2 regions of the Paenibacillus sp. KACC 21273 genome follow, and region 1 is predicted to be linked to the other one. Evidence: predicted binding sites of a transcription regulator. Region 1 holds the regulator's gene; the other holds the start of a gene.
What was found. The regulator Rex, encoded in region 1, represses fermentation and respiration genes when NADH is low (regulators of the CRP and FNR family bind a similar motif). The targets are predictions, from matches to a motif close to TTGTGAAATATTTCACAA.

Region 2: a site for Rex is predicted at 4,321-4,338, ahead of PQ460_RS11410 (cytochrome ubiquinol oxidase subunit I). Genes of this name have one in related genera too.

Annotation. Positions count from the first base shown of each region.
Region 1 covers NZ_CP117876.1:2,030,135-2,037,821, forward strand. The annotation lists gene dinG (ATP-dependent DNA helicase DinG) at 429-3,323, shown strand; gene PQ460_RS09245 (redox-sensing transcriptional repressor Rex) at 3,320-3,967, shown strand; gene PQ460_RS09250 (amidohydrolase) at 3,960-5,267, shown strand; gene PQ460_RS09255 (cell wall elongation regulator TseB-like domain-containing protein) at 5,298-5,843, shown strand; gene PQ460_RS09260 (methyl-accepting chemotaxis protein) at 5,936-7,624, opposite strand; gene PQ460_RS09265 (sugar ABC transporter substrate-binding protein) at 7,649-7,687, opposite strand, start outside.
Region 2 covers NZ_CP117876.1:2,530,549-2,538,235, reverse strand. The annotation lists gene cydC (thiol reductant ABC exporter subunit CydC) at 1-80, opposite strand, end outside; gene cydD (thiol reductant ABC exporter subunit CydD) at 77-1,828, opposite strand; gene cydB (cytochrome d ubiquinol oxidase subunit II) at 1,831-2,847, opposite strand; gene PQ460_RS11410 (cytochrome ubiquinol oxidase subunit I) at 2,834-4,246, opposite strand; gene PQ460_RS11405 (LrgB family protein) at 4,463-5,152, opposite strand; gene PQ460_RS11400 (CidA/LrgA family protein) at 5,149-5,583, opposite strand; gene yidC (membrane protein insertase YidC) at 5,752-6,681, opposite strand; gene PQ460_RS11390 (hypothetical protein) at 6,624-6,968, opposite strand; gene licT (BglG family transcription antiterminator LicT) at 7,323-7,687, shown strand, end outside.

The DNA of each region.
Region 1 (7,687 bases):
ATTATATTGAAATCCTTTACTAATATAACAGATGCTACTCAATATGGGTAAATTAAAATTTACACAATTTAAAGCTGTATGATATTTTATGTAACTCTATATCTATTCCTCATTTCCTGCTACTTTCTAAATAGTTATTCAACATTATGCTTATCTACCTACAACAGAGGAGAGGAGAAAATCGTTCTGAAAGAGCGAAGCGCTCGCCTTTGTAAACGAATCCTGATTGCGAAGCAGTCATTCAAAGGATTCATTTGCAACAAGCGACGACAAGAACGATTTTCTCCACGCAGCGCCTCCCATAAAAAAGCTGAAATTTGAATAACTCCCCACCCTTTGATTTTCAAAACGGTCTTCTTCTGGTATGCTGATAGGTGAACATTTCGACATCAGGTTGAGACGACAGCAAGGAGAGGATTTAGACATCCATGAAATTTGCCGTACTGGATTTTGAGACCACAGGTACTCAGTCCACCGATGATATTATTCAAGTTGGGCTTGCCATTATAGATCATGATTTAAGTATTTCTACTGTATATTCTTCTATGGTGAAGCCGGGAGTGCCGATTCCTCCTTTTATAGAAGGTTTAACAGGAATTAAAAATGAAGATGTAGAGAACGCTCCAGAGTTAGACGATGTTATTTTGGAGATGATTCCTCTATTAGAAGATGCTGTGCTTGTCGGGCACAATGTCGGTTTTGATTTAGGATTTTTGCAACGCGCTTTGGATCAGACTGGATATTTGGCATTTACAGGTCGAGTGCTGGATACGATGGATCTGTTACGTATCTTTTTCCCGAATCTATCGAGCTACCAGTTAAGCATGGTAAGTAAAGACTTGGGATTCGTTCATGATCGTCCTCATCAAGCAGATAGTGATGCGTTAGCGACTGCTCATGTATTTCTAAAGTGCTTGGAAGAGTTAAATGATCTACCATTAATTACAGTCCAGCGTTTATCTGAATTATTTGATAATCAGGATAGTGATCTCGGTTGGTATTTTGATGGCGTGCGGATGGAGAAAGAAGCACAGCCGATTCAAGATTTGGACGAACATCGCTTTTTCCGTCAATTGGCGTTAAAAGTAGGCGATTGGAATGAAATTTTGCCGGCTCATGAAGAGCGAGGTAATATGCCACTTGCAGATGTTTCATTTGATGAATTTTTAGAGCAAGTGAAACAAAACTTACGTAATCTGCTTCCTAACTATGAAGAACGGGAACCGCAGAATCGTATGTTTGAAGAAGTGATCAAAGCGATGACCGATGATAAGCATCTATTGATCGAAGCAGGAACAGGAACAGGCAAATCGCTAGGGTACTTATTACCTTCGATTTATCATAGTGTCAAAGAAAACGATCGTGTCATGGTAAGTACGCATACGATTAACTTGCAAGAACAGTTGCGAGAACGCGATATTCCATTATTGACTCAAGTTGTTCCATTTGCATTTCGTGCTGCCGTATTCAAAGGACGCCAGCATTATTTGTGTCTGCGCAAATTTGAGCATAAAATAAATACAAAAGAATTTCAAAGCCCTAAAGAAGATGTATTGATTGCAGCTCAAATGATTGTCTGGTTAAATGCGACAGAAACTGGCGATGATGAAGAACTCAATATGGGTAATCGTGGTGCTGACTTCTGGGAAACGGTAGCCAGTGATACCGATTCTTGTCTGGGTCGTGCATGTCCATGGTTCCGCAAATGTTTTTACCATCGTGCGAAGCATGAAGCAGGTACAGCAGATGTAGTCATTACCAATCACTCGAAATTATTTACCGATGTCAAAGCAGGGCATCAATTGTTACCTGCTTATGATCGCTTGGTTATTGATGAAGCACATCATCTAGAAGATGTTGCAGGTAAGCACTTGGGTATGCATATGAAATATTTCACATTGGTTCATCCACTGTTAAGATTGTTCAAAGACAGCAAAAATGGTCAGTTAGCGATTTTGCGTCAACAATTAGGTTCTTCTGGCAATGAACGTGGTATGGATTGGGCGATAGCGATTGATAATCTATATCCTGAAATTGTAGATGTCAAAGAAAACTGGGATAAATTAAGTGAGTTACTATTTGCTTTGTTACCTCAGCGTAGTGATGCCGCTCCTGGTGAAGCCGGGCAGTTCACGCTTCGACTTTTACCGGAAAAGCAACCGACCGAATGGAATGTGATTACAGAGCTTGAGAATCAGATTCATATCGGCCTTAGTCAGTTGATTCGTAAAGGCGAGCAAGTGATGAATCAGATCAAAGACAGCGATGAGCAGTTAGGCACAGATAGTCTGGTAACAGATGTGTCGGGTCTATTCAAAGACTTAACAGTGGTACGAGATGATCTGCGTCAATTTGTGAAGCTGGAAAGTACAGATACAGTCTACTGGTATGAAGCTAATGGGAATTACCGTAGCAAGTCTTTACAGATGTATGCTGTACCGGTTGATGTGAGCAAGCAATTGAAAGAGTACTTTTTTGATAAAAAGAAAAGTATTATTTTGACATCAGCTACTTTATCAATAGAAAAGAAATTTCAATATATGATTGAACAGTTAGGGCTTGTAGAAGCGGAAAAAGAAGGTCGATTGATGACTGAACAGTTATCTTCACCTTTCAATTATCGTGAGCAATCGCTGTTGTTAATTCCGCGCGATTTTCCAAGTGTCAAAGGCAGTGTTGGTGATGCGTTCTTTGTAGATACGTTAGCGAACTCATTAGCGGAGACTGCCAAAGCGACCAATGGACGAATGATGGTGTTATTTACCTCTTATCGGATGCTCAAGCAGGTGTATGAGCCATTGAAAGAGAAGTTATCACATAGCGATATTGCAGTATTTGGACAAGGGGTCGATGGAGGAAGTCGTACCAAGCTCACTCGAAGATTCCAAGAGCGTTCCGCTTCGGTGTTACTGGGTACAAGTAGCTTCTGGGAAGGGGTCGATATTCCAGGCGAAGCGTTAACCTGTCTGGCGATCGTACGTTTACCTTTTCAACCGCCTAATCATCCACTGCTTGAAGCCAAAAGTGAACGGCTGAAAAAAGAAAAGAAAAATCCATTTATGAAATTATCTGTACCGCAAGCAGTTATCCGTTTCAAACAAGGTTTTGGTAGATTAGTACGGACATCTAGTGATCGGGGAATCGTTATTGTCTATGACACTCGTGTGATCGAGTCCTATTATGGCAAGCATTTTCTATATTCATTGCCCGGTCCCAAAATGGAACATATGCCGACAGAGCAGATGGTACCCCGTATTACAGAATGGCTTAGCCAGGCCGAACCTGAAAAGGAAACTGTAAATCAAGAGGGGGAGCAAGCATGAAATCCGACAAAATATCAGAAGCAGTCGTGCGAAGACTACCTGTATACCTTAGATATCTGAACGAACTTCACACACGTGAAGTTCCTACAGTGTCTTCGCAAGAACTGGGACAAAAATTAGACTTGAATCCAGCACAAATTCGCAAAGATTTAGCTTATTTTGGAGATTTTGGACGTAAAGGGATCGGTTATGATGTATCGTATTTGATTGAGAAAATACGTCATATTTTAAAATTAGATCAACAAATCAATGTGGCACTTGTAGGCGCTGGTAATCTAGGGCATGCCCTTTCTAACTATAATATGTATCTAAAAGAAACAATGAAAATCGTAGCTGTGTTTGATTCCAACGATTCGAAAGTAGGCTCTTTAATCAATACATTAGTCGTACAGCCTATTGATGAACTTGGAATTACAGTCAAAGCGAGAAGTATTCGTATCGGAATTGTTACAGTGCCTAATGTTGAAGCACAGCGTGTAGCAGATCAGTTAATTGAAGCAGGGGTCGAGGCTATTTTGAACTTTGCACCGATTATTTTGAAAGCTCCACCGCATATTCGTGTGCATACTGCTGATTTTACAACGGATTTATTAAGCCTTGCCTATTATCTGGAAGATGGAAAGGAACATGAAACTAATGAATAACACCTCGAACAAATGGGTCATCAAAAACGGTATGTTTGCTGTAATGAGCGAAGAGAAATCAATGCTTTTTGGACATATGGTGATTGAAGATGGATGGATTACGTATCTTGGAGAAGAAGAACCTGTGATCGAAGAAGACACAACCGTAGTGGATGGCAATCATTTGTTCTTTATTCCGGGTCTAGTCAACAGTCATGGTCATGCAGCGATGTCGTTGTTACGTGGATATGGAGATGATCTTGCTCTACAAGTATGGTTACAAGAAAAAATGTGGCCGATGGAAGCGAAATTTACAAGTGACGATGTGTACTGGGGAACTGCTCTGTCTGTATTAGAAATGTTAAAAGGCGGTACAACTACATTCCTCGATATGTATGATCGCTCAGAACGTGTAGCCGAAGTGGTAGAACAATCGGGTATGCGTGCAGTATTGATGCGTGGTGTAATCGGCTTGTGTTCAGAAGAAGAACAAAAGCAAAAGCTAAAACAATCAATCGACTTTGCACGTGATTGGCATGGTCAAGCGAATGGACGTATTACAACGATGATGTCTCCACATGCACCGTATACTTGTCCACCTGCATACATCGAACAATTTGTACAAGCAGCTCATGATTTGGATTTGCCGCTGCATACACATATGTCTGAGACACTAGCAGAAGTTCAATTAAACGTTACAGATTATGGATTACGTCCTGTAGCTCATTTGGAGAAATTAGGATTTTTCACTCGTCCAGCATTGTTAGCGCATGCTGTTCATTTGAATGATGAAGAGATCGAAGTGCTTGCTGAGAATAAAGTAGCGATTTCTCATAACCCGGGTAGTAACCTCAAATTAGCAAGTGGTGTAGCACGTGTACCTGATCTGTTGCGTGCAGGCGTTGTTGTGTCTTTGGGAACAGATGGCCCGGCAAGTAATAACAATCTGGATATGTTTGAAGAAATGCGTTTGGCTGCTCTTATTCATAAAGGAGTATCCGGCGATCCAACAGCTGTGCCTGCATTAGAAGCATTGAAAATGGGTACTGAATACGGTGCAAGATCTGTATTTTTGAATGATGTAGGTACATTCGCTGTAGGAATGAAAGCTGATATTACAGCACTTAATGTAGATCAACCGCATTTCTTACCACGTACTGATTTTATTTCACATACAATCTATTCTGCATCTGCTAAAGATGTATTGCATGTCTGGGTAGACGGTAAGCAATTGATCAAAGACGGTATATCATTAACATTGGATGAAGAAAAAATTCGTCATGAAGCCCAAAGTGCTTTTGAAGGTTTGCTTAAACGCTAACTGGAAGTCGACAGGAAAGGATGGCGTGTTTTGCGAAATTTGGGAAGTGGCAAGTGGATTGCAATCATTATCGTTGTAGTAGGATTGCTGATTTTAGGTGTAAATCAATTTTATGTGCATGTAATGGCAAAGCCATGGAGTAAAGAACAACTGGCTATTAACAGCGCACAGGAAAAAGCGGATATTGTATCTGTGACGCGTACGTTCAATTCCGTCTGGACAGATAGTTCAACGTATTGGGTTGTAGAAGGTAAAAATACAGCACAAGAAGATCTAATGGTCTGGGTCAAATTTAATATAGACGGTTCGGTAGCAGAAGGAGCTAATGCAGTGCATGTTGAGAAAACAGCAGGTACAGTATCCTATCAAGCCGCCACCGATCTTTTGCAAAAAGATTTGCCTGGAGCAGAAGCTGTACGAATTGTACCTGGCTCATATAATGGAAAATATGCATGGCAAGTTTTTGCCAAACTGAATGAACGTTATTATTATCTTTTCTACAATTTCCGTGATGGAACCAAATTAGGTGGACCTATGGAATTGCCTGCAACTTTAAAAGGAACAGGGCAAGAATAACATCATCAAGCTCAAACCATATAAAAAAGCATGATCTAAGGAATTCATATACTGAATCCAAAGATCATGCTTTTTTGTTAATTAAGCATAGATTATAAACGGAATTGCAGTACCGTATTTTGTAATTTCTCAGCCATAGAATGAAGTGTAGCGGTATGAGCTGTACTTTCTTCCAAGAAAGCTAATTGTTCTTCTGTAGCTGCACTTACGCTTTCAGTGTTAGAAGCAACATGATCGGTCAAGCTTGAGATATTTTCCATAGATTTGACAATCTTCTGTGAATGTTCCGATAAATGATGGATAGAATCAGTCACTTCTTTAATTTCAGAAGTGGTATGATCGGTTAGAGATTTAATGGTATTAAACAAATTACCTACAGAATGAGCCGCAGCAATACCTTGACTTACTTCTTTAACCATGTTTTCCACCGATTTGGTAGCACCTTTTGTTTCACTTTGAATAGCATTGACAAGTGCTCTCACCCGATCTACGGATTCATTGGTTTCGTTAGAAAGTTTACGGATTTCGGAAGTAACTACAGCAAATCCACGTCCGTGTTCACCTGCACGTGCAGCTTCAATTGCTGCATTGAGAGAAAGAAGACCCGTCTGAGCTGCAATCGAAGAAATTGCATTATTGATTTCTTCAATTTCTCCAGAGCGTTTGTTTAACGAAGAAATAATCACTTCCAATTTACTCATACGTTGATGAATTTGATCCATTTGGTTCATAACATGTACTATTTCTTGATTACCGAGTAGCGCTTGACTTTGTGCTTGTTGCGCAACGCTCATCGCTTGCTGGCTACTTTGATCAATCTGCTGAATATCCTTATTAACATCATAGACAGTTTGTAATCCACCTTCTACAATTTTAACTTGATCCTGTGTACTGCTAGATAGATCAGACATAATGTCTGCAACGTGTTCAGCAGCTTTACCTGTTTCAGACGTACCACTAGCAACATCTTTAGAAATTGTAATAACCTGTGAAGCATTATCATTAATTTCATGAACAAGATGACGCAAGTTATTTTTCATACTATTAAAGGAAATAGCTAACTCCCCTAATTCATCTTTTTGCTTAACATTTACATCTTCAATATTGAGATCCCCTGTAGAAATAGATTTGGCTGCTTTACTTAATTTTTGTAATGGTTTGGAGATAAGACGTGAAATAAAGATGCCAATAATAATCGCTAATGCGAAGTTAATGATGCTGATTGCGATAGCTAGCTGGCGAACATGTGCTATTTTTTGTGTATTTTCATCTTTGGCAGCCGTCATCAAAGCATCTTGTTGATCCGAAAATTGTTGAGCAAACTTAACAATAATACTTCCTACAGGAATAACACTGGTAATCACATCAAGATAAGATTGATCCACTTGAGCAGGAGGCAGGTTGAACAGTTCTTGGGCGTGGGTTTTGTAATACTCGTTCATTTTCAGCATATAATCTAATTGAGCGGTATCTTCTTTGGAGACGACTAAGCTTTTCATCTCATTCAAAAGTTTGGTCGTCTGATCATTCGTACTTAATAATTGAGAACCATAGTACGAATCGCGACTCAGCATATAGGTCTGCATATATCCATTTTGAGTAGTAGCATAAAATTTTAAATTATCTGCTTGTGATTTTAGAGTGACATAACGATCCAAAATTGTACTCATCGATTGCTGAATTTGTTGAAGAGACATAATATAGATCACTCCCGCACAGCCAGCAATAAGAGCAATGGCAAGAAATCCAGCTAAAAGCTTATGCAGGATAGATAGACGCATCGCAGACCACTCCTTCATATATACTTATTTCCATTTCGCTATATACTTTTCTTCATTAGCTGG
Region 2 (7,687 bases), 500 kb from region 1:
AATGCGCCAATAGCAATAATACCTGCAAATCGAAACGCATGAACACGCATATAAGACATTACCCATCCCTGACTGCTCATGCGCTCTCCCCCCATTGACTATCAATCAGACGACAATAAGCACCTTGATGTGCTAGTAATTGTTCATGAGTGCCTTGCTCTACAATCTGTCCATGTTCTAATACAATAATCCAATCCATATCCACCATCCAGTGCATGCGATGAGTAGCTAGAATCACAAATCGATTATTAAAAAGCTCTAACATGGTCTGCTTTAATTCATACTCTGTTTCTATATCTAAATGTGCTGTCGGCTCATCTAATAACATAATCTGCCGTTGCCCTAACAAAGCGCGTGCAAGCGCAACACGTTGTTCTTGACCTCCACTGAGTGTGCGTCCAGCTCCTCCAACCGGTTCTTCGATACCTTGAGGCAATTGGCTGACCAGATCATATAATCCTGTATCACGAATAACCTGCCATAATTGCTCATCGGTTGCTTCAGGTTCATACAATCTAAGATTATCTGCTAATGTGCCACTGAATAGATAAGGATGCTGTGGAATATATGTCGTTTGTTGACGCCAGATATTAGAATTTAGCGGATAACTTTCTCCTAGACTATCCTTCCATAGGACTTCTCCTTGTGTAGGTGTAAGAAACCCACTTAATACATCGATCAGTGTTGATTTGCCTGCTCCACTTTCACCAATAATACCGATTTTGCAATAACCTCCAATACGAAGATTAAGCTGTTCAAGAGAGAAGTTACTTTCTGCATCATGCTGTACAGAAAGCTGATTCAATACCATCTGACTGGAAGCTGACCATACAGGCTTAGAACGATACATATCGCTAGTGTTCTGTGCATCTACTGTACCGATCGTGGTAGAGGTATGGATAATACGCTGAATATCTTCACCAGCTTCTTTACCATCCATCGTGGCATGATAATCCGCTCCTAATGAACGAATAGGCACAAAAAATTCAGGTGCAAGTATCAAAATCGTTAACGCCGGTTCTAAAATGATAGTGCCATGGACAAGGCGAAGCCCCAGACTCACCGCTACACAAGCAACAGATAACATCGTAAAGAAATCCAGAGCAAATGAAGATAAAAAAGCAACACGCATCGAAGAAATCGTTGCTTTACGATAACGTTCACTGGTGCGTCCTATCGTTTCTTCATGCGCACGACTCCGACCGAGAAAGCGTAAAGTCTCAAGTCCTCTTAATGAATCGACAAAATGATTAGATAATACGCGATATGTTGCCCATTGCTTATCCATTTGTTTTTGCGCAGCCAAGCCAAGTAAAATCATAAAAATAATCAATAATGGAAATACAGCTCCCAGAATCAGTGCCGAGATCCAATCTAACTTTAAAATAAAAATCCCAATCAATAACGGAGTGAGACTATTAGACATCATACGCGGAATAATCAGCTCCAGATATGTTCTATACTTGGATACACCTTCACGCACAAGTGTTACAAGATTACCTGTCCCCTGCCCTATTGCAAATGTAGGTCCAAGTTCAAATAATTGATCCATCATCAGCTTGCGCATACTTCTGCCTGTCCGCTCTGCGAAATCATACGCTATTTTTTGCATGATTACTGATAATAATTGTCGAACAACCAGAGCACCTACGAATCCGAAGACATGACCAAGCTGACGATGAAGAGAATCCCCGGTAAATAAACCGGAGACCGCTTCTGCCAACCATAACGACTGCATAATAATAACGATTGTCTGCACGAATGTGAATAGACCTGTTAATGCCATAATCGGTTTGATGCCTTGTAGTTGGATTAGCCCTTTACCCATGATTAATACTCCAAATGTGTTTTTTCGTGTAGACGTTTATGAAACACAAAGTATGTCCAGATTTGATAACCAAGTACAAACGGTAATAATGTACAGGCTACGATTGTCATTACTTTTAACGAATAATGCCCGGAAGCTGTATTGTATAAAGTCAGATCATACATGGCTCCTAGCGAACTGACCATTACACGCGGGAATAAGCCGATAAAAACAGAAGCAATCGATAAAATAATCAATCCGCCTGTCATACCGAACGCCCATCCTTCGCGTTTTTGTTTCATAAAATATCCTGCAAGTATAAATACAATCACACCTACGACTGCTATAGCGATTAGAATCGGACCACGTACAGTAAAAACATCTGTGTATACAGAGGTCAAGATAGCAAGCAATACCAACAAGCCAGCAAGTGGAATCAGCAATTTACGTGCCATTACACTCGCTCTTACTCGAATATCACCTGTAGTACGTAGTGCAGCGAACATTAATCCATGCACGATACAGAGCATAACCGTTGTTACACCTGCTACAAGAGAATAAGGATTAATGATATCTCCAAACCCTGCATGCATCTCCATATCTGCTCCTATTGGTAATCCTTTGAGCATCGTTGCAAAAGCCACACCAAATAGCAAAGGCGGTAACAGACTACCGAAAAAGATACACATATCCCACGTTTTGCTCCATGTAGAATGACCGACTTTACCACGAAATTCAAAAGCAACGCCACGAGCGATCAAAGCCAGCAATAAAGCTACAAAAGGAAGATAAAAGCCGCTAAACATTGTCGCATACCAGTTCGGAAATGCCGCGAACATCGCTCCGCCTGCTGTAATTAACCATACTTCATTACCATCCCAGAAAGGCCCAATTGAGTTAATTAGCATACGACGTTCCATATCATTACGAGCTAACAACTGCGTAGACATACCAATCCCAAAATCAAAACCTTCTAAAAAGAAAAAACCAACAAACAATACAGCGATCAATACAAACCATACTTCATTAAGAGATAGCATGTTTCAACTCCTCCATTTCAAACGGATCATTGGAATGATCGTCATGGGAATGCTCATCACTTGGTCCTTTTTTTATTTCGCGAACAAATAAAACTACTGTGATTGCTCCAAGAACGGTATAGACCAGAGTAAACGTAATCGTCGAAAATAACACAGAACCAGCGGATACACTTGGTGATACACTATCTGCGGTAGTCATGAGTCCAAATACTGTCCATGGTTGACGACCGACTTCTGTCATAATCCAACCGGATGTATTGCCGATAAAAGGTAACGCAATCCCATACATCATCGCATACCAATACCATTTCGGTGCTTGTTCTACTTTGCGTCGGAACATTAGATACACACCATAAGCAGATAAAGCGATCATTAACATGCCGCTAGCCACCATAATACGGAAACTCCAAAATGTTGTTTTGACAGGTGGTATGTAATTGCCTTCGCCATATTTTTGCTCATACTGAGCTTGAAGTTCTTTCATCCCTGTCACAGAACCTGTGAATTTTCCATATGATAGATAACTGAGTAATCCTTTAAGTGGAAAGTTAATCTCGAATGTATTTTGTTGCATCTTGGTATCAATTCCACCTACTAACATCCAGGGCGCTTTTTCAGCAGTAGTGTTCCATACCCCTTCAGCAGCAGCCATTTTCATCGGTTGCGTTTCTACTAGATATTGAGCTTGAGAGTGACCGCTAAAAGCTACTCCTAACGATGATACGATGCCTACAATAATCGCAATTTGAAATGACTTGCGGAATACTTCAATATCTTCACGCCGCAACATTTTATATGTGCTGATTCCTGCCATAAGAAAGGCTGAAGTAACAAAAGCACCAAATACGGTATGTGGAAATTCAACCAACACTTGACCATTGGTAATAAGAGCAAAAAAGTCATTCATTTCGGCACGTCCGTTATTGATCGTGAATCCGACAGGATGTTGCATAAATGAGTTCGCTGTTAATATCCAGAATGCCGATAATGTTGTTCCGAACGCTACTAACCAGATACAGAGTAAATGTACTTTGGCAGACAAGCGTTCCCAACCAAAGATCCATAATCCAATAAAAGTAGACTCCAGAAAAAAGGCAAATAAAGCTTCTACTGCAAGTGGTGCACCAAACACATCACCTACAAAACGTGAATAATTAGACCAGTTCATGCCAAATTGAAATTCTTGAAAAATCCCTGTAACTACTCCAACAGCAAAGTTGATCAAAAATAGCTTGCCCCAAAACTTGGTCATTACTTTGTACTGATCTTTTTTAGTGATAACATACATCGTTTCCATAATAGCTACCAACAATACGAGCCCAATCGATACCGGTACAAAGAAAAAGTGAAATACGGTCGTTAGCGCGTACTGAATCCGGGATAGCATAAGAACATCCATCCGATAACTTCCTTTCTTTTCTGAAAATTGATTAAAAAACTAAATACATTGTAGTCAAAAAGTCATAGATACGATTGTGATTAAAATCACAAATTTTCTTTAAAAATGTAACAAAAAGTGACAAAATGTGATTGAGATCACAAAATAAAAAAAGCCGATGAAATTCATCGACTTTGAGATCACTACTTTTATGCTATTTATTTACATCATAACAACTTAATGATAGATCGCTACTAATATTAATGGCCCGATAAAAGAAGACACAATCGCACTGATCGTTAATGCTAATGATCCCATCGAGACCGCGATTTCTCCATGTTCTAACGCTTTAGCTGTTCCCAGTGCATGGGATGAGACACCTAAAGCAATCCCGACACTAATCGCATTTTTAACCCGAAATAATTTCAGGCAACCAAGCCCCAAAATAACCCCTGTAAAGCCAGCAATCATTACAAAGACAGAAGTAAGCGAAGCTTCTCCACCTAAATTATTCGAAATTTGAAGAGCGACAGGTGTCGTAACAGACTTAGGAATAATAGAAATAATATAAGGTTCACTGAATCCCAATACCAAAGCCATCCCCACTCCGCTCAGCATTCCTACGACAACACCAATTAATGAACTTCCCAGAATAGATAACCCGTACTGCTTGAACAAATGTCGTTGTCGATACAGCGGATAAGCTAAAGCTACCACAGCAGGCCCCATTAATTTACTGATCCATTCTCCACCGATCATATAAGTAGAATACGAAGTATGCGTAAGTAGTAAAATAACAACAATCATAAAAGTGGTTGTTAGTACAGGAATTAGAATTGATATCCGTACATGTTTGTACAATAGACTAGCTACAACATATAACGCCAACGTCATCACAATCATTAATAAAGCTATACCTATATTCATTTGTGCTGATCTCTACTTTCATAGATCAATTTGTGTTCAGGTATAGGAGCAGGCGATTGTGCATTAGATTTGGATCGATCAGCCAGTGTAATAAACCACTGCGCTACAAAACCTGTAATTCCGATCGTGAACAATGTACTAATAACAACAATTAGAATCAATAATAGTCCTTTACCTGCAAATAAATCGAGATGCTCTATAACTCCTACTGTCGCCGGGATAAAAAACAACGGTAAATAGAACAGTAAAGTATTGGCTCCTGTCTGAATCCACTTTTCAGGAAAAACATTTAACATTAATAAAGCAAATAATAACAACATTCCTAGCACACTGCCCGGTATAAACAAATGAAAATATTGCTGAATTAACGTTCCAATTATGTAAAATAGGTATAACACAGCAATTTGAAGCACCATTTTAATAATCTTCATACGTATAGCTCTCCTTTGTCTTTCACTCTCTATCTCTATATCTCTTTTGGTGTAAAACCTCTCCAAGTTTTACCCTTATAGCAAGATCACATCAAAAAGATCATCCTCTTCTTTTTAAGAGTGATGATCTTTTGTGATGTAAAATCTTATCTTACCTAACACATATCGTTATGCTTTTGCAGACTTATTTTTACTTTGATTGGCTTGGCGAGCCAGTTTTTTGGCTTTTGTGTTACTTATGGCTACAGGCTCTAACGTTTCAGGTTCAGGTTCGACTTCAATTTCAAGTGCGGTCTGAACAGGGATACTGTTCGGATACATTTTGCGGAATAGTAAAGTCTGTACTAATAAGAATGATCCACTCACCATCCAGTATAAAGGCATCGCTGCTGGTGCGCTGAATGAAAAGAATGCCATCATAATTGGAGACAAATACCCCATAATTGCAAATTGTTTTTGTTGTTCAGGTGTCATATTATACTGTGAGACTTTGGCTTGAAGCATATACAGTAATGCTACAATAATCGCCATAATCCAGTTAGGCTCTCCTAATTTGAACCACAAAAATGAATGAGAAGCCAGTTCCGGTGTAGCACGAATCGCTGTATACATACCTGATAAAATAGGCAATTGAATCAAGATAGGCAGACAACCGATATTTAATGGATTAAAGCTATGCTTTTTGTAGATCTCCATCATTTCTTGTTGTTGCTTTTGTTTGTCTTCGGTACTGGTTTTATTCTCATATTTCTTTTTGAGCTGATCAAGTTCAGGTTGCATAATGCTCATTTTGCGCTTCATGCCTTGTTGACCTTTAGCTTGACGCATCATTAATGGGAATAAAGCAAACCGTACTGCCAGTGTCAAAGTAATAATAGCCAGCCCGTAACTTCCACCGAACCAAGTTGCAATATGCTGCATACTATAAGTTAATGGAAAGACAACGTAATGAGTAAAAAAGCCGGGTGTGGATGAATTGACTTCTTGTACAGATGAGGTACCGCATCCTGCTAATAATACCATCATCATTAAACCTAGTATTAAACCGTAAAGACGACCTTGTTTTCCCGTAAAAGTGAATCCCTTGAATAATTGCATGTTGTTCCTCCTCGTTGATGTTGTTGCTTATGGCTCAACGAGGATAGGCAATCTCCTGCATCTTCATCAGGAGCTTCTTTACGGCGTATGATTCGTGCCAGTGTTATCGGTGTATGATGTATCGTTTTGAAAATGATCAAAGGCAGATCATAATGTCCACGAAGTTGCCGGTTACTGATCCAAAATTCCGTGATTCCGCAATACAGATGAGCAATATATCCATAACTCACTGTAATTAACAGACCAATCGAAAATAAATACGGTATCCAATCATGCATTTCAAACAAGGTATTCACCCCCTCTGACTATCCTAAGATAGTTAATATGTTAATTATAACACTACTCGATCCTTTTTACATAAGACAAATTACGACAATTATAATATGATTTGACGAATAATGGATAAACATTAGAAAAAATCTGCAAATCACTCTTGTAATCGCTTTTATTATATACTACAATAAAGTTAGTTAAAGGATTGTGACCGGTTAAGCGGGCAATGCCTGAGATTATTGTAATATCATTTTGTAGAAAAATGGTATTGGAATGATTTCGGGCATTTTTTATATTTATATACATGTATTGCTGTATATTTTCTATAAAATAACCCCCGTTCATTTTAGAATTGTAGGTGGAAGATTATGATTATAGAGAAAATATTAAATAATAATGTACTACTGACCAAAAATCAAAAAGGCAAAGAAATTATTGTAATGGGTCGAGGTATTTCTTTTAATAAAGTGATTGGTGATCCGGTAGATGATACCAAAATAGATAAAATCTTTATGTTAAATGAGAACGAATTCACAGCCAAGTTAACCGAGTTGTTGAATGAGATTCCTGTCTCCCATCTAGAGCTAGTCAATCAAATTGTAAATCATGCCAATGCGGTGCTAGGTACAACATTGAGCGATAATATTTATTTGACACTGACAGATCATATTCATTTTGCATTAGAGCGTTATGAGAAACAGCTTCATATCAAAAATGCGTTACTTTTTGAGAT